Regions from separate parts of the Lysinibacillus sp. FW12 genome, predicted to be linked through region 2. Evidence: a T-box and tRNA genes for the amino acid it is inferred to sense, from the RefSeq annotation. Region 2 holds a T-box; the other holds one or more tRNA genes.
What was found. A T-box is a leader RNA that pairs with one kind of tRNA and senses whether it is charged. The one in region 2 lies ahead of argS (arginine--tRNA ligase), so its partner is inferred to be a tRNA-Arg.

Region 1 (10,823 bases), 1.5 Mb from region 2:
ACCGAGCAAACGATGATAATCTGTACAATATAACGTTTCATTAGTGTGTACCTGATGATTGACTAAAATCGATTGATGGCGCCTTGTCAGCCCCTGCGGCCGCTTTAAAGTATTCTTTTTGCTCGAATCCAAACATCCCTGCAACTAAATTACCCGGGAAACGTTTAACATGCTTATTAAATTGCTGTACCTCATTGTTATAATCCTCGCGTGCTACAGCTAGACGATTTTCTGTGCCTGCTAATTCATCCATTAACTGACGGAAATTTGCATCAGCCTTTAAATTGGGGTAATTTTCCACTACCACAAGTAATCTGCTTAGTGCGCCAGTTAAAGCATCATTTGCCACAGCTTGCTCCTGCGGTGAATTAGCACTCCCCATTTGCGCACGTGCTTCCGTTATACTTGTTATGACTTCTTGTTCATGATTGGCATAACCTTTTACAGATTCTACTAAATTGGGGATTAAATCAAAACGGCGTTGGAGCTGATTCTCAACTTGAGCCCATTTTGAATCAACATTTTCTTCTGCTGACACCAGGCTATTATATTTAGGAATGAATAATAAAGCGATTACCACAAAAATAATAACAATGACAGCAATAGGTCCGAACGATTTTTTCAAATTTTAATGCCTCCTCAACTTCCTTTTCCTTCTGTCATTAGTCTACATTTTTGCTTTTACATTTATACCGTATGAAATGGAATGGACTCGACATACTAAATACTGCAACAAAATATCTTTGAGGAGGCGTTTTTTTTGTCACAATCGTTTTATAACGAATCATCAAATCAAACAAATTTCAATCAACAACATAGCCTAAATCATGGTGGCCATGAAATGATGGACATACATGAAACGATCGGCGAAATTATTGCTGGTATGAACCAAGCCATTATTTTACGCCCACATGTAAAGGATCCAGAGCTACTAAGCATTTTGGATCGCCAATATAACTTCACTCTAGGTATGTACAATACAATTGTGGAGTCCTTTAAAACTGGTCATGATCCATCTGTGCCAACAGGGCGTTATCAAATGGAGACAGGTAATGACTTTAAATACGGCTTAAATGCTGGTCAACCTAAAAAGCCAATGCAAAATGCCAATGAAATTAATGATGAAGCCATTTCTGGTTTCTTACTTGGTGCTCAAAAAGGGGCAGCTAAATGTATGACTACTGCGGCGATGGAGACAACAAACCCTGTTGTTCGTCGTGTTGTTGCTGATAGTATTCCAAACTGCATCGAAATGGCATACGAATTATCGATCTACCAAAATATGCATGGCTATTATCAGGTGCCTCAGTACTCTGAACAGGATATGCAAACGATGCTTAATGCATACGACACAACATCTAATCCCCTTCATTAAAAAACAGTCCATGGTGTAATTTCTCACCATGGACTGTCTTTTTAATTATAGAACTTTCCCTAAAAATGCCTTCGTACGTTCGTTTTGCGGATTGCCGAACAATTCATCCGGAGAGCCTTCTTCTACGATAAAGCCTCCATCCATAAAGACAACTCGATCGCCCACTTCACGAGCAAACCCCATTTCATGGGTAACAACAACCATTGTCATCCCTTCAGCAGCTAGATTTTTCATTACATCTAGCACCTCTTTTACCATTTCTGGATCGAGTGCGGAAGTAGGCTCGTCAAATAGAATGGCTTTGGGCTTCATTGCTAAGGCACGTGCAATGGCTACACGCTGCTGCTGACCACCTGAAAGCTGCTCAGGATAATTATAAGCCTTGCTGTCGAGTCCAACCTTTTTCAATAGCTCATGTCCAAGTGCTTCAGCATCTGGACGACTCATTTTACGAATTTGCATAGGTGCCATCGTTACATTATCGAGAACTGTCATATGAGGGAATAAGTTAAATTGTTGAAACACCATGCCAACTTCAGCTCGAATCTCATTGATATTCGTTTTAGGATCATTTATTTTTACGTTTTCAATATAAATAGCACCATCTGTCACTTCTTCAAGCATATTGATGCAGCGTAAAAATGTACTTTTCCCTGAACCAGATGGTCCAATGACGCAGACAACCTGTTTCTCTTGAATTTCATAATCGATTCCTTTTAATACTTCAAGCTTGCCAAAATATTTGTGTAGGTTCTCAATTTTTATCATCTTGCTTCCCGCCCTTCTGCTTTACGAGGGACATAACTATTGCTAAAACGTTTCTCGATAAATGCGACAATCTTCGTTACACCATATGTTAAAACTAAGTATAGTAATGCAGCAACGATGTACGGTTCCCAGAAGCGGAAACTTGCACCTGCTACTACTTTACTAGCATATAAAATATCTGGTGCTGCAATAACTGTTACTAATGATGAATCTTTTAATAATGCAATGAATTCATTCCCTAACGGTGGAATCATGCGTCTAAATGCTTGCGGTAAAATGACCTTTCGCATCGCCTGGTTATGCGTTAAACCAAGAGAACGAGCTGCCTCCATTTGCCCTTTTGCAATACTTTGAATACCTGCACGGAAGATTTCCGCATTGTAAGCTGCACAGTTTAAAATTAGTGCTGTAATACCTGAAACCATATAGCCTAAAGAATGACCAAAGATTGTTGGAATCACTGCTAAGTGTATTAACAAAATTTGCACAAGCATTGGTGTTCCACGGAATAAATCGATATATAGTTTAGATGGCCAATAAATCCATTTTTTACTCGATAATTTTCCTAGGCCCAAAAATAGACCTAATAGAATACCTCCAAAATAACCACTAAGTGTCAAAATAAGTGTTACGCCAATACCTCGTATAAACATATCTCGGTAGTTCCAGACAATGTCCCAGCGTAGGTCAAAGATGTCCATCCGAAAACCCCATTCCCCTTTAAAGTTACGAAAATTAAATGAGCCGCCAGCACAGTAGCTGTGCTAGTGGCATCACCCTACTCATTTATTACTGAAAATCCGTACCTGTAATTTCTTTTAATTTTCCGTTTTCTTTAATCTTTTTAAGACCTTCATTCAATTTATCTAATAGCTCTTTATTCCCCTTTTGAACCATAAAGCCATAGTATTCTTTTTCGAATGCATCATCTTCAATTACTTTTAGTTTTTGATCTGGATGAGCTTTAATATATTCATAAACTACTGCATTATCTCCAATAGCTGCATCAACGTTTCCATTTAACATCTCTTGAATAGCGATTGGCTGACTTTCAAAAGCCATAATATTTGTACTTGCTTCACCTTGTAACTTTTTCGCTGCCATATGACCAGTAGCATTAATTTGAACGGATACCTTTTTATCTTTTAGTTCTTCTAATGACTTAATCTTTGAATCTTCTTTCACAACGATTAGTAATTGAGATTCATAGTATGGTTCTGTAAAATCAAATGATTCTTTACGCTCTTCCGTGATTGTGATCCCAGAAGCACCGATATCTGTTTCGCCATTTTTAATTGTTTGGAAAACAGGCTCCCAACCAATATTATTCCATTCAACCTCAAAATCCATTTCATCCGCAATAGCTTGTAAAATATCGACATCAATCCCTACAATTTTCCCTGAATCGTCAACAGATTCAAATGGTGCAAAAGTAGCCTCTGTACCTACTTTATATACTTTCTTCCCATCTCCGCCATCTTCTGAAGGTGTACTACCTGAGGATGCATCATCTTTTGTTCCGCAACCTGCAAGTGCTAATGTTAAAGCTGCTATCATCATCAATAACATCCATCCTGTTTTTTTCATTGTTTTTCCCCCTGTTTCGATAATATTCCGAAATGCGTATTATTTTTCGCAATTCGGAAATGTTAGACTATTAGGTCAATTATATTAACATTATAGTAATTAGACAACAACTTTTCACATAAAACTAAATATTTTTTCATATAAATTTATATTAAATGCATATAATTAGATAAAATATGTATAAATAACAAGAAATCAAACCTAAAACTAATATATATACAATATAAACGATGCCAATTTTCGATAAATTTTGGCAAAAAAAAGAATCCCCTCAGAAAGGATTCTTTTTTTGACTATGACTAGTCCACGTACAGTATGTTCACTAAAAAATAATTTGGAGTTGTTGCTTTTTTGAAGGTTTGAAAGGAACAAATAGGGGAATAATGCCAACTAGGACAGTATTCCCTTACTTTTTCCTCTCTATCTCCACTAAGCAGGCTGCTAAACTACTTATTAGGAGACGAGCTATAACAAGTATATCTATAATCAGTAAAATGGCGCCCTCGGAGGGAATCGAACCCCCAGTGCAAGAACCGGAATCTTACGTGTTATCCATTACACCACGAGGGCAAAAGCACAAAAAAAAAGTACTCACTCTAGGCTTACGAAAAGCATGATGTAGATAATCCTCATTTTTGAAGCATACCTGCAAAATAGTGTCCTGTACTTTAAACTTATAACCTTAACTATTATACAAACGTATCTCACAAAATACAACCATAGAATGCAAAAACAATATATTTTTTTTAATTTCACTTTAGCAGGGTTAATATTTGACCTTCCCTGACTATAATGTGTATGATAAGGATACAGCTGAAATAACAATGGAAATTTCAGCAAAGGTATTCGAATTTAGTTTTTTAAGGAGGATTTAACATGAATTTAATTCCTACAGTTATTGAACAAACAAGTCGTGGTGAACGTGCATACGATATTTACTCACGTCTGCTTAAAGACCGTATTATCCTTTTAGGAAGTGCTATTGATGACAATGTAGCTAACTCTATTGTCGCACAGCTTCTTTTCCTACAAGCAGAAGATCCAGATAAAGATATCTCTCTTTACATCAATTCACCAGGTGGATCAATTACGGCTGGTATGGCTATCTACGACACAATGCAAATTATTAAGCCACAGGTTCAAACAATTTGTATTGGTATGGCTGCGTCAATGGGAGCATTCTTACTTGCTGCTGGGGAACCTGGTAAACGTTTTGCATTACCAAATGCAGAAGTCATGATTCACCAACCACTAGGTGGTGCACAAGGTCAAGCGACGGAAATTGAAATTGCTGCTAAACGTATTTTATTCTTACGTGAAAAATTAAACGGCATTTTATCTGAACGCACTGGTCAACCACTTGAAGTCATTGCAAGAGACACAGATCGTGATAACTTCATGACTGCTGAGCGAGCTAAAGAATACGGTTTAATCGACCATATTATGCATCGTAGCGATAATAAATAAAAAACAGAAGGCATCACAGATTTGCTCTGTGATGCCTTTATTGTGTTGAAAAATAAATTTTTTTGTGAAAGGTGATAATGTTCTCCCTACTCATTTTAAGCGTTACTCCTAGAGGATCAACGTCACAAATGAGATAAGGAGCGAACGTACCCTCTGGGGAAAGGACGCGGGCGGAACGGAACATTTATTCAACAACATGAAGGCACCACAGAATTGCTCTGTGGTGCCTTTATGTTCGATAATATTACAAATGTTTAATCTTCTTTTTCGATAAGTGTTGCCAATGCTGTAACCGCTTGCTCGGCATCGTTGCCTTCACTGCTTAAAGTAACTTCGGTACCTTTAGCGACAGCTAGACTCATGACACCCATAATGGATTTCGCATTTACTTTTTTCTCATCTTTTTCTAGAAAGATATCAGCACTAAAACGATTTGCTTCTTGCACAAATAGTGCTGCTTGTCTAGCTTGTAGTCCTAATTTTAATTTGACCTGGACTCTTCTCTCAATCATTCTCAAAACTCCCCTTCACTACCGTTCATCTATTAGTTTTATCTTACCTTACTTACTAGCAAAAGAACAATAAGCGATTACGCATGACATTCATACCTGAAAAGTATGAAAACTTAACCACCTATTTTTTCACCGCGTCTTAATGCTTCCGCAATTTCGTCAATTTTTCTTAATCGATGGTTAACGCCTGATTTACTAACCGTTCCACTGGAAACCATTTCACCAAGCTCTTTTAACGTAACATCTTGGTATTCTACACGTAGACGTGCTATTTCACGAAGCTTCTCTGGCAGTTGATCAAGGCCAATCGAATTTTCAATAAATCGAATATTCTCCACTTGCCGTAATGCTGCACCTATGGTCTTATTTAAATTGGCTGTTTCACAGTTTACAATACGGTTGACACTATTGCGCATATCTCGCAATATCCGAACATCTTCAAACTTCATCATAGCCTGGTGGGCACCAACAATATTAAGGAAATCTGAAATTTTTTCTGCTTCCTTTAAATACGTCACAAAACCTTTTTTCCGTTCAATTGTTTTAGCATTGAGCTCAAATTCATTCATTAAATCCATTAATGCTTCACCATGCTCTTTATATAAAGAATATATCTCTAAATGATAGGCTGATGTTTCTGGATTATTGACAGAACCTCCTGCTAAAAATGCACCTCTTAAATACGCTCTTTTTTGTCCACTCTTTTTTATGAGCTCTCTTGAGATTGTATGATTAAATTGAAAGTCGTCTGAGATGATTTCTAAATCAATTAACAGCTCACGTGCACCTTCTCTTACACGGCATATATACACATTATTTTTTTTAAGTCGCATTTTCTTGCGAACTAGTAATTCCACATTGTATGGATATAACTTTTTCATAATCGTATATAATCTTCTAGCTATTGCAGCGTTTTCAGTTTGCACGTCTAAGCTTAGTTGTTTATTTGCAAAGGATAATGAACCATTCATACGAATTAGGGCAGAAACTTCTGCTTTCATACAATGATTGTCCGCTTCTATTTGCGTCAGTTCTTTTTTTGTTTCAGAAGCAAAAGACATATCACGCCCCCCTTTCAATCATATTTCTATGTATATGTTATCTTACCATATACAATAAACGTATTATGTTTCTATAATCGGTCTATTTACCTTTTGATGGTAAATATCAGCGTAATCTACTAGCCATTCTGCAACATTTGCAGCATTATGTCGAACAGTTCCATCCTGCCTAATAGTCGCAATGTCACGTTTAATTACCTCTAAACCCATACTTTCAAGCTTTGCCACATCAAATGTTACTGGTTCAGCTCTTTCTTCTTTATACAGTTCTTTTACTGGAATTGGGAGTTCTTCATCATTTACTAAAATCGAATCAATAAAATCGTTGCCAACATGCTTATGTATGGCTGCTACATGATCGCCTGCTGTATAAGAAATGGTTTCACCTTTTTGCGTCATTAAATTACAAACATATATTTTTCTTCCTTTTGCTTTCACTACAGCTTCACCAATCTCCTTCACAAGCAAATTGGGAATGATACTTGTATACAAGCTTCCAGGACCGATTAAAATATAGTCTGCACGATGTATGGCACGAATAGCTTCTGGTAACGGTTGCACATTTTCAGGTACTAAAAAAACGCGATTAATGCGCTTTGTTGCTGTTGGTATTTTGGATTCTCCTTCGATAATTGAACCATCCTCTAGCACAGCATGTAGGTTTATTTTTTTATTTGCAGCTGGTATAACGCGACCATGAACTTTTAAAACCTTTCCCATTTCACTTATAGCATGGCTGAAATCGCCTGTAATATCAGTAAGAGCTGTAAGCATTAAGTTTCCCAAAGAATGTCCTCGTAAATCCTCTGATGCTGAAAAACGGTACTGAAACATTTGCTCAACAAGTGGCTCAATATCTGATAATGCTGCAATGACATTGCGAACATCACCAGGTGGTGGAATATCGTAGTCATCACGTAAACGGCCAGAAGAACCACCATCATCTGCCACTGTTACAATAGCAGTAATATCAAATGGATGATGCTTAAGCCCGCGCAGTAACGTAGAAAGTCCTGTGCCACCACCTATTACCACAAGCTTTGTTTGCTTTTTCCCCATTCACTCATTCCTTTCTACGATTAATATCACGATGCGTAATAACCGTATTTTCCTTGCCTGCAAAATAGGCACCAAAAAATTCTGCTAACGTCACTGAGCGATGCTGCCCCCCAGTACAACCGAAAGCAATGACAAGTTGAGATTTACCTTCTTGTCGATAAAGAGGAATCATAAAGTCTAATAAATCCGTTAGTTTTTGGATGAGTATTTGTGTATCTTCCAAAGCTAAAACATAAGAGGATACCTCTGTTTGAAGACCCGTTTTAGGACGCAGTTCCTCCACATAATATGGATTTTTAAGAAAACGCACATCGAATACTAAATCAGCATCAATGGGCATACCATGCTTAAAGCCAAAGGACATGATGTTAACAGTAAAAATAGTATCTGCATCACTAGCAAATTCTTTGACAATTCTTTCGCGCAGTTGCTTTGGCTTCATGTTAGATGTGTTATAAACGAAATTAGCACGGCCTTTTACTTCAGATAAGAGTGCACGTTCATGTTTGATTCCATCTAATGGTAAACCATTTACTGCTAATGGATGGGCACGCCTTGTTTCTTTATAGCGTCTGACTAATGTGGCATCGTCTGCATCTAAAAATAAAATACGAGCTACAATATCGCCTTCTTTTAGTATATGGTCTAATGCGCCAATTAGAGCATCAAAAAAATCGCCACCACGCATATCCATTACCGCCGCGATACGCGTACTATTTTTACCAGAATCTCTTAGCAGAGTTAAAAAAGTTGTAAGTAACGCAGGTGGTAAATTATCAATACAGTAATACCCTAAATCCTCAAAGCTTTGAATAGCCACGGTCTTTCCAGCTCCAGACATTCCTGTAATAATAACCAATTCATGTGTACTTTGTTGGCTTTCAACCACCACTGTCATGCAACTCCTTTATTGTTCTTTTGATATTTGTATTTTCTGATGAAGTAATTCAAAATTCGTTGTATAGTCAAACGTGCCATATTGAATACCTGTTTGTGAAACGGCAAATTGTAAATTAGTTCGATCTCCTTCAGCCATTGGCAAATGTGCTAAATCCTCAACTGGGTGCCATGCAAGCTTGCCTTCTCTCGTTTCTTCAAATGGTATACCTTCTACATCCTTTGCAACAAATGTATAGAGCATCCATTCGTCCACAACATCATTGTTTTCTTTAATGATCATTGTATAAACACCCTTTAAATGAACATTCAAAGGTGTAACATTTGTCTCTTCTTGAAACTCACGGACAGCAGCCTCAAAGATAGACTCACCGCTCTCCATTTTGCCTCCTGGAGCAACATACCAACCTCGTCTTGGTTTCTGAAGTAATAATACTTTACCGTCTTTTACGGCAATTAAATTTGCAATTCTTTGCATAGGCACACCTCTAATCACTTTTGCATTCTACTCTCCATTATAGCAAGACCTTGCAAGATTTGTCCTCATTTACAACTCTCTAGCAAAGACAATTAACAATTTAGTTTTATTCAAGCATTGTGAATTATTTGTGGGCATAACTTACGCTTTTTATAAATTAAATATCCTTACTGGAATGATCGTCATTCCGCTAGATGACGCTTAAGAGGTGTTCTCTTCATTTAGTAAAACAATGTAAATAACATCATGATCAATACAAATAAAAAAGTAGGTTGCTCCCACCTATTGAGGCGGAAACAACCTACTAACAAAATAAAAGGGGGATTGCTAATTACATGTTTAATCATACACCTTTTATATGTCATTCAAGTTACAGCAATATTAAAACCACATTAAAATTGTATTTTTTTCCTTAAAAGCCATGTTAGGCATTAATTTTTTCTAATAGTTCTTCTACATAATGCTGTACAGCTTGTGCAGCAATACTACCATCACCTGTTGCTGTGACAATTTGACGAAGTGATTTTTCACGAACATCCCCAGCAGCAAAAATACCTGGGATTGTTGTTTCCATATTGTCATTTGTCAAAATATAACCAGCATCATTTAAAATACCTAATGATTCAAATGGTTTAGTTAAAGGTAACATTCCAATGTATACAAAGACACCATCTGTTGCAAATTCAGATTCTGTACCATCAACAGTTGATTGTAGTGTTACACTACCAACTTTACCATTAGCCTCATTAATTTCTTTTACAGTTGCATTCCAAATGAAATCAATTTTGTCGTTAGCAAAAGCGCGATCTTGCAGAATTTTTTGAGCACGTAATTTATCGCGACGGTGGACAATTGTGACTTTATCAGCAAAGCGAGTCAGATAAACACCCTCTTCAACAGCTGAATCTCCTCCACCTACAACGACTAGATTTTTTTGTTTAAAGAATGCACCATCACATACTGCACAGTAGCTGACGCCACGGCCGCCAAGTTCTTTTTCACCTGGCACACCCATTTTTTTATACTCTGCTCCTGTTGTAATGATAATGGCACGTGTTTTATATTCTTTTGCACCTGATTTAATGGTTTTATATTCTTCACCATCAATGATTTCTGTTACATCACCGTAGGCATATTCAGCACCAAATTTTTTAGCGTGCTCAAACATTTTTGTAGAAAGCTCTGGCCCTAAAATTGTATCAAAACCTGGGTAATTTTCTACTTCTTCTGTGTTTGCCATTTGCCCACCAGGAATACCACGTTCAATCATTAATGTTGATAAATTTGCACGAGATGTATAGACAGCAGCAGTCATCCCTGCAGGACCTGCACCAATGATTACTACATCATAAATTTTTTCTTCCGACATAAATACTTCCCCCTAAACAAAATACTTTTTATCTTCATTAAGTGTAACGTCACCTATTGAAGAAGATAAAGCCCTTGGCGGATAGGACGGTTATAAAACGCAATGTCGCCAAGGAATATTGGTGATAACGTTAGTATGTTCATCGTATGTGAAAGTATAAAGTTATTCAACTATGTTGCTCACACGCTAATTATGACTATCAGGTAAAAATGTTAAGATTTCATCAATATACTTCGTTAAAGTGGAAACA
Region 2 (10,823 bases):
ATGCCGTAGGTCGATAATCGAGCAAAACCAAATTCAGCGATTTTTTGATTTTTGGAGCCAATTAACACTTGGGCAACCATCGTCTTACCGAATTTTTGTCCCATACGCACGACACAAGCGAGCACCTTCTGCGCATCCTCGGTCACATCTGTCACAGCGCGTCCATCATTACAATTACTGCAGCGTCCACAAGGCTCTTCCTGTTCCTCACCAAAATACGATAAAATGGCATTTTGTAAGCAACCCTCTGTATGGCAATAGTCGACCATTGTTTGGAGCTTTGCTAACTCCTGAGTGATACGTGCTTCATCCTGTGTTTGTTCAATTAAAAAACGCTGTGTTTGGACGTCGCCAGAGGCATATAGTAAGAGACAGGCACTTGGTAGACCATCTCGCCCAGCTCGACCCGCTTCTTGATAATAGCTCTCCATATTGCGAGGCATTTGATAATGCAAGACAAAGCGCACATTACTTTTATCAATCCCCATGCCAAAAGCATTGGTGGCTACCATAATACGTGCCTCATCCTTTAAAAATCGCTCCTGCTCTGCCATTCGCAATTCCTCTGATAAGCCCGCATGATATTTGGCAACTGCTTCCCCGGAGCGACTTAACATATCATAAATCGCATCTACTGCTTTTCGAGTAGCAGCGTAAATAATACCTACTTCCTGTTTATTTTTCATTAAGTAATTTTTAATATAACGTTCCTTATTTTCTCCAATTAACACAGTGAGAGCCAAATTATCACGAGCAAAGCCTGTGATAACCGTTGCCTGCTCGTCAATCGATAATAATTGACGAATATCCTCACAGACTGCTGGCGTTGCCGTGGCAGTCAACGCTAAAACAGTTGGTTTTTGCGGCCACAAAGTAAAGAGCTTTTGAATAGATCGATAGCTTGGTCGAAAATCATGACCCCATTGGGAAATACAATGAGCCTCATCTACAGCGATTAGGGGTACAGTTAATGAAGACAGGGCTTGAAGAAACGTAGTACTTTCTAGTCGCTCCGGTGCAATATATAGAAGTTTTAAATACCCAGCACTAGCTAGCTGCATCGTTTCATCCACTTCCTGTGCTGTCAATGTACTATTAATATAAGCAGCAGGAATGTTCGCCGCACGTAACGCCTCGACCTGATCTTGCATCAAGGAAATAAGCGGCGAAATAACAATGGTTAAGCCCTCTAGCATTAAGGCAGGAATTTGATAGCAAATGGACTTCCCTCCACCTGTTGGCATTACGCATAGGCTTGATTGCCCTTGTAATGTTTGTTCAATAATTTGGGCTTGTCCTTGACGAAAGGCGTCATAGCCAAAATGATGCTGTAGCATTTGTCTTGCTTGCTCCATGTACAATTCACTCCTCGGTTGTTAGACGAAGTAGCTTGTACTCGCCCTGGTCATTTTTTTCTAATTCATACAGCATGATGGAGTGGGCAAGCGCTTCCTGCCCAGCAGCATTCGTTAGTATATATTCCGTTTTGGCTCTCACAAGGAGATGGGATTCTTCCACTTGAATATCCTGTATGCTCGTATCAGAGAAATGGATCTTCGCCTGTTTGGAGGCATAATAGGCAACCATACTTGTAAGGGTTTCCTGTAAATCTTCTGATCCAACGATTGGTTCCATGACACTTGCATCCTGAATGGCCACTGCCCCCTTTAAATACTTATGGAACGTATCTAAAAATAGCTTAATTTCATCCGTATTATAGGCAAAGATATTTTCGCCATATTGGTCGATAGCTTGCTGTACTGCTTCCTTATCACCCTGTTCAATATAAGGATATAGGTTTTTAGATTGGGATAAACGAACACTAGGTGTCATGCCATCTTCAATCCACTCCTCCACAAAGGACTGGACTTCCTTTATTGGCAGTATGTATGGTTGGGACTCACCTTGTTGCTGACGATTAAAATAAAGTCCAACAATAGCCCCGTTGTTTGCCTCCATAACAGGGCTTCCTAAAGGTAGGGCTTCTTCTGCTTGAATATAATAAGCCGCTACTTTATCTTGGTATTTCTGAATGGTATAGGGCATGCCATTGACATAAACTGCTAGCTGATTAAGTTCCCCTTCATAGATTTTGGGCACTTGGACATTTGCTTGATACGAAACTTGTAAAAGGGCCATATTATGTGCTGTTGACATGAAATGAACATCTGCTGCCACTAACTTATTTTGACCGAACTGGATAAGAGCCGTTGGTTTGGATGCGACAAGTGCTCCACTCGTTAAAATGAACAGATGATCATCCTGTTGTTTAATTATAATGCCTGCCCCAACACCATGCTCTCCGATAACTTTTACTTCTGGAATAATTTTTTCTTCTTGCTCGACAATCGATCTCTCTTTGTGGACTTCTGCCTTTTTACTTTGAAACCAGCCTGCTCCTATTTGACTATCACAGCCTGTGATGAGTAAAGCTGTCGCTCCTAACACGAGCACTTTTTTATACATACTTTCACCAAAACTTTCTTTTCATCATTCTCTATTGTCTATCATAATCAAGGAATGGTGATGTTTCAAGTTTACATAATATTATTATTTAAATTTCGATATTAGAAAAATGCAGCAACTTGTCTCTATTTATTTCATTCTACCTATTATTTTTTATGAAACATAACATTTGTTGTGAGAATTGGAGGATAACTGAATCGGAAAATAATTTTCATAAAAAAAGAAATAGCCTGCTAATTTCATTGTAATTAGCAGGCTATTTTTATAACTTCTGTCTGCATTTTTAAACGAATGGAAAAGATGAAACACCTGTACAACGACTTTGTTTGGCTTCTAAGGTGTATTCTTGGGAGTATATTATCTATAAATGATGAATGAATGTCCAGTTACTATTTAATTTCAAATAACACCTGTATTTCACTGGTGTTATGGAATATTTGTAACTTTTCCAGATAATTCAAGTCTATGTAATAGAGGTGATTAAAATGAAATCAAAAAAATATTTCTACGGTTTAATTGTATTAGCATTATTTATGATTACAGGCTGTAATATTCAAGGGGGAACTACAACAGTGACGAATGATAGTATCGACGCCGAAGAAGTATTAACTTTGGATTCTAATGCTGATATCTTTCAATATAAGGGCGTAATTTATAAAGCTAATATTGATTGGGTAGAAAAATTATCTTTAACAAAAGATGTTCAAGTCAGTGAAATTAAAACAAAAAATGATACTGGTACGAATTTTAAAGATGAAATGTCAAATAAACTTCCTGTTGGTGCAAAGATTTTTTCTACAAAAGAAAGAGAAGATATTTTAATTATTGAATCTGAGGGAGAAATCAAAAAGTATCTTGCAATCGTTGAAGGGTAAACAAAACGTCTTGTTCAACAAACAGAGGCTTATTTTCCATTATAAATAGCCGATGTTAAAAGGACTTAGTTCATTAAGTGAATTAAGTCCTTTTTTATGTCAAAATCAATGCTAATTACTATGTTAATTGTAGTGATAATTTCATTGTAAAATATGTCGCAATTTCCAATGTTATTTTGAACTTTTTTACCACTGAACTGAACGGGTTACCGTTAACGCATATCCTCTTATTTTTTTAACAGTCCTGTCGTTGCGATAATGCCTACCATCAACACAAGAAAGATGACATATGTCCACATATGGTTGCCTGTTATGTCATAGCCAACCCCAATCATGATTGGGATTATGGCACTCAGCATAAAGCCACCTGATAGCACCATCGAGGACCAGCTATTGGCCTCTTGATCGTTTTGAGCCTCATCAAGTGGTAACAACAAGCCAATCGGAAATAGACCACTTAAGACTATGCCAATCAATAAAACAGCTAACCATAAAAGGGTCCCTGATGTGAGCCACAATAGTGTAAATCCAATGACGCCTACTAAGCCTAATGCTCGAATCCAAGCCATTCGATTTGGCCATTTTTCCATGAATACTGGCACAGCCATATTTCCAATCATTTGCACAATTGACATACATGTGAGCATGGTACTAGCTGCCTCTAGTGTCGAGCCTTTATCCTGCAGAAGAGGTGTGAGCCAAGACATGATGGAGAAAAACAGCGACGTTTGTAAACCAAAGTACAGTAAAATCACCCAGGCACGTCTAGATGTCCACGGATTCCGACTCTGTTCAGACGTTTCCACGTTTTGCCCAAACTCTGGCTGCTCTGTTGGAATGGCCAATAACCAAAAGACAACTGCGACAATAGCTAGTAGGACCCATAGCCCAAGTGCAATGGTCCAACTATTAGCAAAAGCATGATAAAAAGCAACAGTTAACGCAGCACTTAAGGTAGCCCCTACCCCAATGCCAAATGAATAGATACCAATCACTGCCGTAAAACGCTGCGGAAATTTTTTCTTAATATACGCATTTAATATCGGACCAATTATAGCGATAGCCAAACCTGCCATAAAACTGGTGATCACTAGTAATTGATAGCTTTCTTTAAAAAAACGCAATCCATTCGCTACAACAAGGATGACGCCTAACAGTGTGATAGACGATTTCGTCCCAAGCTTCCGCTGAAGAGGCACAGCAAGTGGAGCAAATAATCCCATACAAAAAACGGGAATCGAAGTTAGTAAACTGATGCTCGTATTGGAGACATGCAAGGCTGATGCTAATACGTTAAATAGTGGTCCGATTGCTGTTACTACTGGTCTCATATTGAGCGCAATTAAAAATATACTTACTACCACCAGTATGAGCGAAACGGTCCATTGTTTTTTCACCATTTGTTCAATATCCTCTCTACTGCTACTTTGACAAGACAATCTATGATCGTGCTACCTCACATATTTGCAGGTGACTCGATGCCCAATAAAGTGAGCGATTCTTTTAAGATGATTGCGACACCATAACATAGTGCTATACGTGATGTTTGTTGTGCATCATCGGCTAATATTTTATGTTGTGCATAATATTTATTCAATAAACGTGCAAGCTGTAACGCGAACTTTGCTATTAGCGACGGATCTGCCTGTTCAAAAGCTGTGACCACCACGTTAGGAAATTGTTCTAATAATAAAATAATCGGCCAAGCCTGCTCACCTAATGCTTCGAGAGTCACGTCATGTGATGGTACCTCGACTTTTTCTAAAATGGAACACAGACGTGCATAGGTGTATTGCACATATGGCCCTGTTTCTCCTTCAAAATTCATCATTTGTTCGATTGAGAATTCAATATCATTTTGGCGATGATATTTTAAATCATTGAAAATGACCGCACCTACCCCTACTTGCTGTGCTACTTGTTCTTTATTTGGTAAATGAGGGTTCTTTTCTTCAATATTGTGCTTGGCCGTTGCAATAGCCTCTTTGAGCACATCAGCAAGCAACACCACTTTGCCTTTACGTGTAGACATTTTTTTACCATCCTTAAGCATCATCCCAAATGGTACGTGGTGTAGATGGTTTGCCCAAGCATAGCCCATTTTGTCGATGACTTGAAATAGTTGCTTAAAGTGTAGTGATTGCTCATTACCGACCACGTAGAAAATCTTTTCTGGCTGGTAGTGCTGTTGACGATAGAAGGCTGCAGCTAAGTCACGCGTTGCATAAAGCGTAGCTCCATCCGTTTTTGTAATTAAGCACGGTGGCATATTGTCTAACTCAACTACATATGCCCCGTCTGATTCTACTAAGAGTTCTTTATCTTTTAGCTCTGTCACAACGGCTGTCATTTTATCATTGTAAAAGGCCTCTCCCGTAAAGGCATCAAAATCAATGCCCAGTAGCTGATAGATTGTCTGAAACTCTACTAAGGAGACATCTCTGAACCACTGCCATAATGCGAGTGCCTCTTCATCGCCGTCTTCTAACGCTTTAAAGGCTGCACGTGCCTGTTCGTTTAGTGTTGGATCTTGCTCTGCTTTTTCATGAAACTTCACATAAATCTTTAATAACTCCTCAATCGGTGATGCTGTAATGGCCTGTTTGTCACCCCAATAATGATACGCCACGATGAGTTTACCAAATTGGGTGCCCCAGTCACCTAGATGATTGATACGAATCGCTTGATAGCCATTTTTCGTAGCAATATTAGCTAATGCATTGCCGATGACCGTTGAACGTAAATGTCCCATGGAGAAAGGCTTCGCAATATTGGGCGATGAAAAATCTAACACGACGCGTCCCATGGCAGTTTGATTGGTGCCATATAAATGTTTCTCGTGCAGGATATTGCTTAACACATGCTGCGTCACTTGCTGTTGATTCAAAAAAATATTGACATAGCCACCCACAGCCTCCACACGCTGGATGTCATCACTTTTTAACTGATTCGCTATATCTGCGGCAATACTTTGCGGTGATTTCTTCCATGTTTTAGCTAACGTAAAGCACGGAAATGCCACATCCCCAAGCTCTAAAGTTCTTGGTTTTTCTAATAAATGTTCAATCTCATCCACCGATAACTGTTGATTAAAAACTTCTGCAATACTTTTAGCAATTTGTTTATTCATTTTCCCATCCTCCTGTTCAAATAAAAAAGCCCCCGTCTCTATAAATTAGAGACGAGAGCATAGTAATCCCGTGGTACCACTCTAGTTGCCATTGTTATGACCACTTTCCGTTGTTAACGAGGTGACGCCCCGCTATTCTCTACTACTAGTTCGAGAATCTTCTCCAAAGTGCGCTTCATTCATGGTTTCTGTATTAGGCTCACACCATCCCTAACTCGCTTGCCAGCTGTCCCATCAACTACTCTCTTTTTCATCGAATTTTTTTATGATTTTGACATATATTACAGGACTTTCTAGTTGGCGTCAATATGATTTTCATTTTCCTTTTGAAAAAACGCTCCTCATCAGGAGGAACGTTCTTTTTCTACATAGTGAATGACATCGGCCATGATGGCGTACATCTCTTTTAATTTTAAATTCTTATTCTCTTTGACCTTCTTCGCCACTTTTTCCGTGACGATTCCTTTTTCAATCAACGTATCCCAGCTAGTAGCATCGGATTTGCCTAAAAGAACGTCAGCCAAATATTGTGCCATTTCATCTCTCATAATGGCTTCATCACCATTATTATAAACTTTATTAATGACAATTTCGAGCTGATCCTTCTTAGCTGTGGCACTCTCTCCACCAGCACGGAGCATACTCTCTTTTAGCATTTTAGCAAACTTAATTTTTGTTGCCTTACTATCGACTTTTAAATCATTTTCGTAGCCACCCACTACAAGACCGTAATTAATGAGTGTTTGAATGGCTTCATCATACCATTTTCCTTGATACGGATACTCAACAGAAAATGAATCAACATAAGCTCCCTGTTTTTCGAGCTGCTTTCTTAAAGAGGCAATAAGCTTTTTATCCTTGCTCATGTCTCTAAAGCTGATATTCTCTTTCAAAGCTAGTGCAGCCGCAGTACCAGCCGCTTCACCTGTTACCATTCCGGTAGGCACAATACGCGCACTACCAGCTGCCAGTGACGAATAACCGGCTGAGCGTCCAACCACTAGCAAGCCATCAATATCCTTCGGTACTAATGAACGGAAAGGAATGGCATATTGCTTTGGTGCAGCAATGACGTAGCCATAGTCATGAGGTGTCTGTGCTTGCACATCCACTGGGTATGAGGCAATTCCAATACTATCCCACTGATCACTATTTTTCCAAAGATCAGCCATTGGTAATTGATATTCGGCCCAAATATGTCTTGTTTCTCTCACATACAGCTCTTCTGGATAGCTGACAATTTCCGCTTTTTCAAATCCAGGGAAATTTTCCTGTAAATATTTAAGAATGTGTAACGTTTCTTTCTTACCTGCCGCAATGGCCGCTTGTTTGGAGTTGTCATTCAAGCCATCAATGCCAAAGATTTGTAAGGCATTAATAAAATATTCATCATCGACGCGCGCTAAATTTAACCCTCTTAATCTCGTGCCCTCTTGTATAGGCTTGTATTCATCATGTAGCTTTGTGAAGCCCCACATAACCGTATGATTTAAGTTGGCTCCGCCAAATACGTCAGACTTCGCTGCTTTTTTCACTTCATCCCAATCTACATTTTTTAAATGCAGCATTAAAGTCACAGCCATACGTTTATCCTTTATGCCAATATCCTCTCCACCTACAAAGAAAGGAACATTCGACATTGCAGCAAAATCAGCATCTTGTGTGGCATCTATAAAAGATTTCCCCGTCACAACATATGTACCGTACGCATTTTTTAATTCGACTGAGGTTACTTGCTGTTGATTCACATTCGCTTTCAATACCTCGGTTTGCACTGATAAGGTTAAATTTGGCTCTTCATCAATTAGTTTTTTAAAGGCTGCCTTCGCACCGACAATGCCAAAAGCGTCATTCCCTTTGACAAGCTCATGCCACTCTTTGAAAATACCTTTACTGATCGAGTTATTGTGGCCATCACGAGGGATATCGAGGAAATTCAGCATTCCGTATGTAAATAAACCACCAAGCTCTTGTCGTTTTTCTACCAATAATGTTTTCGCACCATTGCGAGCCGCAGCTACTGCAGCTGCTACCCCCTCAGGTTCTCCACCAATAACGATCACATCATAGTCTGCCTCTATATTGTTTATTGGTTCTGGCTTTTTATACTCATCCACTAATTTATTGTATGCCATAGAGTTTGTTATTTCTTTAATAAAATAGTAGCTTCCAAACCCTAGTAAAACTACTATTACACAAGTGGCTGTCCATAATAAGCCCTTACCCATAAAGTACCTCCAATAGTTAATTTTTCCATAAACATGTTTATTTTATCATCATTTCCACCTCTTGAAAGAGCTGAATGTCCTAATTTCTACATTTGCCTACAAATGTAAGCCTCTTAACCGTACATTAAAACACACCTAATCTACGGAACTTTTCTATGTGAATTGATTTACTAATATCAATGAATACAATGATTAATGAGGATTGGATGCTTTTTGTCAACCAATTGGACAATTGTAGTAATCGCATAAAAATAGTATGAATGATCGAAGGGAACGATCAGCTGGCATTCCAAACGGGGTTATGTACATACACATGTTGTGATTAGAAACCTAAGTTCACCTGATAACAGTCAGCATTATTTTAGTCGATATCTTTGTGAAGAAGCAACCAAAATCCCCATGGTAAATGATGTCATTTCTCTATTCTTTTTCAAGAATAGTTAATCGTACAACAATATAGACGTCTCAACTTTGCAGAAAGTTACATCAAGAAAAACTTTTTAATTGTATCTTTATTCAATTTATGTTTAACAAAATAGGCTGAAAGAACGCAAAACCTTGATTTAATAATGTTTATAGACTATGGAACATATTTCATGATATACTAGAGCCATTGTGAAAAAAGGAGGAACTTGCATGATTCAAGTTAGTAATGTAGGTCTTCGCTATGGCGATCGTAAACTATTTGAAGACGTAAATATAAAATTCACACCAGGAAATTGCTACGGTTTAATTGGAGCAAACGGTGCTGGTAAATCAACATTCTTAAAAATTCTTTCTGGTGAAATTGAAGCACAGGAAGGTCACGTATCAATGGGCAAGGACGAACGTTTATCCGTCCTAAAGCAAAACCACTTTGAATACGATGAGCATACAGTACTTGATACTGTTATTATGGGGAATAAGCGCCTTTATGATGTAAAAACAGAAAAAGACGCGATCTATGCTAAGGAAGACTTCTCAGATGAAGATGGCATGCGTGCAGCAGAGCTAGAAGGTGAATTTGCAGAGCTAAACGGTTGGGAAGCTGACTCAGAAGCAGCTACATTATTAAACGGTTTAGGTATTTCAGATGACCTTCACTACATGCTGATGGGTGACCTTGAAGGCTCTGACAAAGTCAAAGTATTACTTGCACAGGCATTATTCGGTCAGCCTGATGTTCTTTTACTCGATGAGCCTACCAACCACCTTGACTTAAAGGCTATTCAATGGTTAGAAGAATTCCTAATTAACTTTGAGAACACAGTTATTGTTGTATCCCATGACCGTCACTTCTTAAACAAAGTATGTACACATATTGCGGACTTGGACTTCTCTAAAATCCAATTATATGTGGGTAACTATGATTTCTGGTATGAATCTTCTCAATTAGCACAAAAAATGGCACAAGACCAAAATGCTAAAAAAGAAGAAAAAATTAAAGAATTACAGGCGTTTATCGCACGATTCTCTGCGAATGCTTCTAAATCGAAGCAAGCGACATCTCGTAAAAAAATGCTGGATAAAATCGAGCTAGATGATATTAAGCCATCAAGCCGTAAATATCCATTCATCAACTTCCAAATTGGCCGTGAAATCGGTAATGATGTTTTAACAGTCGATGGCCTTACAGCTACTCAAGATGGCGAAACGTTATTTAAAGATATTCGTTTTTCTATGAACAAAGAAGATAAAATCGTTTTACTTGGTAGCCCTATGGCAAAAACAGCCCTTCTTGATATTTTAATGGAAGAAAGAGAAGCGGATGCTGGTACATTTAAATGGGGTGTCACAACATCTCAAAGCTACTTCGAAAACGATCATGATAAGTACTTCGAGGGTTCTGAGAAATCATTAGTTGAATGGCTACGTCAATACTCACCTGATGATGAAACAGAAAGCTTCCTACGTGGTTTCTTAGGACGCATGCTATTCTCAGGCGAGGAAGTAAAAAAATCACCTTCTGTTTTATCAGGGGGAGAAAAAGTACGTTGTATGCTATCAAAAATGATGCTTGCGACAGCAAACGTTATTTTACTAGATGAACCAACGAACCACCTTGACCTTGAATCAATTCAAGCTTTAAATGAAGGCTTAATTCGTTTCAAAGGCGCTATGATTTTCACATCTCATGACCATCAG

Region 1: it encodes a tRNA-Arg, which carries the amino acid that the T-box ahead of argS (arginine--tRNA ligase) is inferred to sense. The anticodon was not compared.

What each region holds. Positions count from the first base shown of each region.
Region 1 is NZ_CP139094.1:925,159-935,981, reverse strand. Features, by position in the region: gene SJW71_RS04825 (TPM domain-containing protein) at 1-41, opposite strand, end outside; gene SJW71_RS04820 (LemA family protein) at 41-625, opposite strand; gene SJW71_RS04815 (spore coat protein) at 761-1,375, shown strand; gene SJW71_RS04810 (amino acid ABC transporter ATP-binding protein) at 1,421-2,143, opposite strand; gene SJW71_RS04805 (amino acid ABC transporter permease) at 2,140-2,844, opposite strand; gene SJW71_RS04800 (basic amino acid ABC transporter substrate-binding protein) at 2,933-3,730, opposite strand; tRNA gene SJW71_RS04795 (tRNA-Arg) at 4,226-4,300, opposite strand; gene clpP (ATP-dependent Clp endopeptidase proteolytic subunit ClpP) at 4,607-5,197, shown strand; gene SJW71_RS04785 (HPr family phosphocarrier protein) at 5,452-5,709, opposite strand; gene whiA (DNA-binding protein WhiA) at 5,823-6,770, opposite strand; gene SJW71_RS04775 (gluconeogenesis factor YvcK family protein) at 6,834-7,829, opposite strand; gene rapZ (RNase adapter RapZ) at 7,834-8,727, opposite strand; gene SJW71_RS04765 (NUDIX hydrolase) at 8,737-9,204, opposite strand; gene trxB (thioredoxin-disulfide reductase) at 9,629-10,573, opposite strand; gene SJW71_RS04755 (tetratricopeptide repeat protein) at 10,760-10,823, opposite strand, start outside.
Region 2 is NZ_CP139094.1:2,418,886-2,429,708, forward strand. Features, by position in the region: gene recQ (DNA helicase RecQ) at 1-1,355, opposite strand, end outside; gene SJW71_RS12410 (TcaA NTF2-like domain-containing protein) at 1,363-2,466, opposite strand; gene SJW71_RS12415 (hypothetical protein) at 2,952-3,341, shown strand; gene SJW71_RS12420 (MFS transporter) at 3,569-4,741, opposite strand; gene argS (arginine--tRNA ligase) at 4,798-6,471, opposite strand; T-box leader at 6,516-6,734, opposite strand; gene SJW71_RS12430 (FAD-dependent oxidoreductase) at 6,816-8,699, opposite strand; gene SJW71_RS12435 (ABC-F family ATP-binding cassette domain-containing protein) at 9,336-10,823, shown strand, end outside.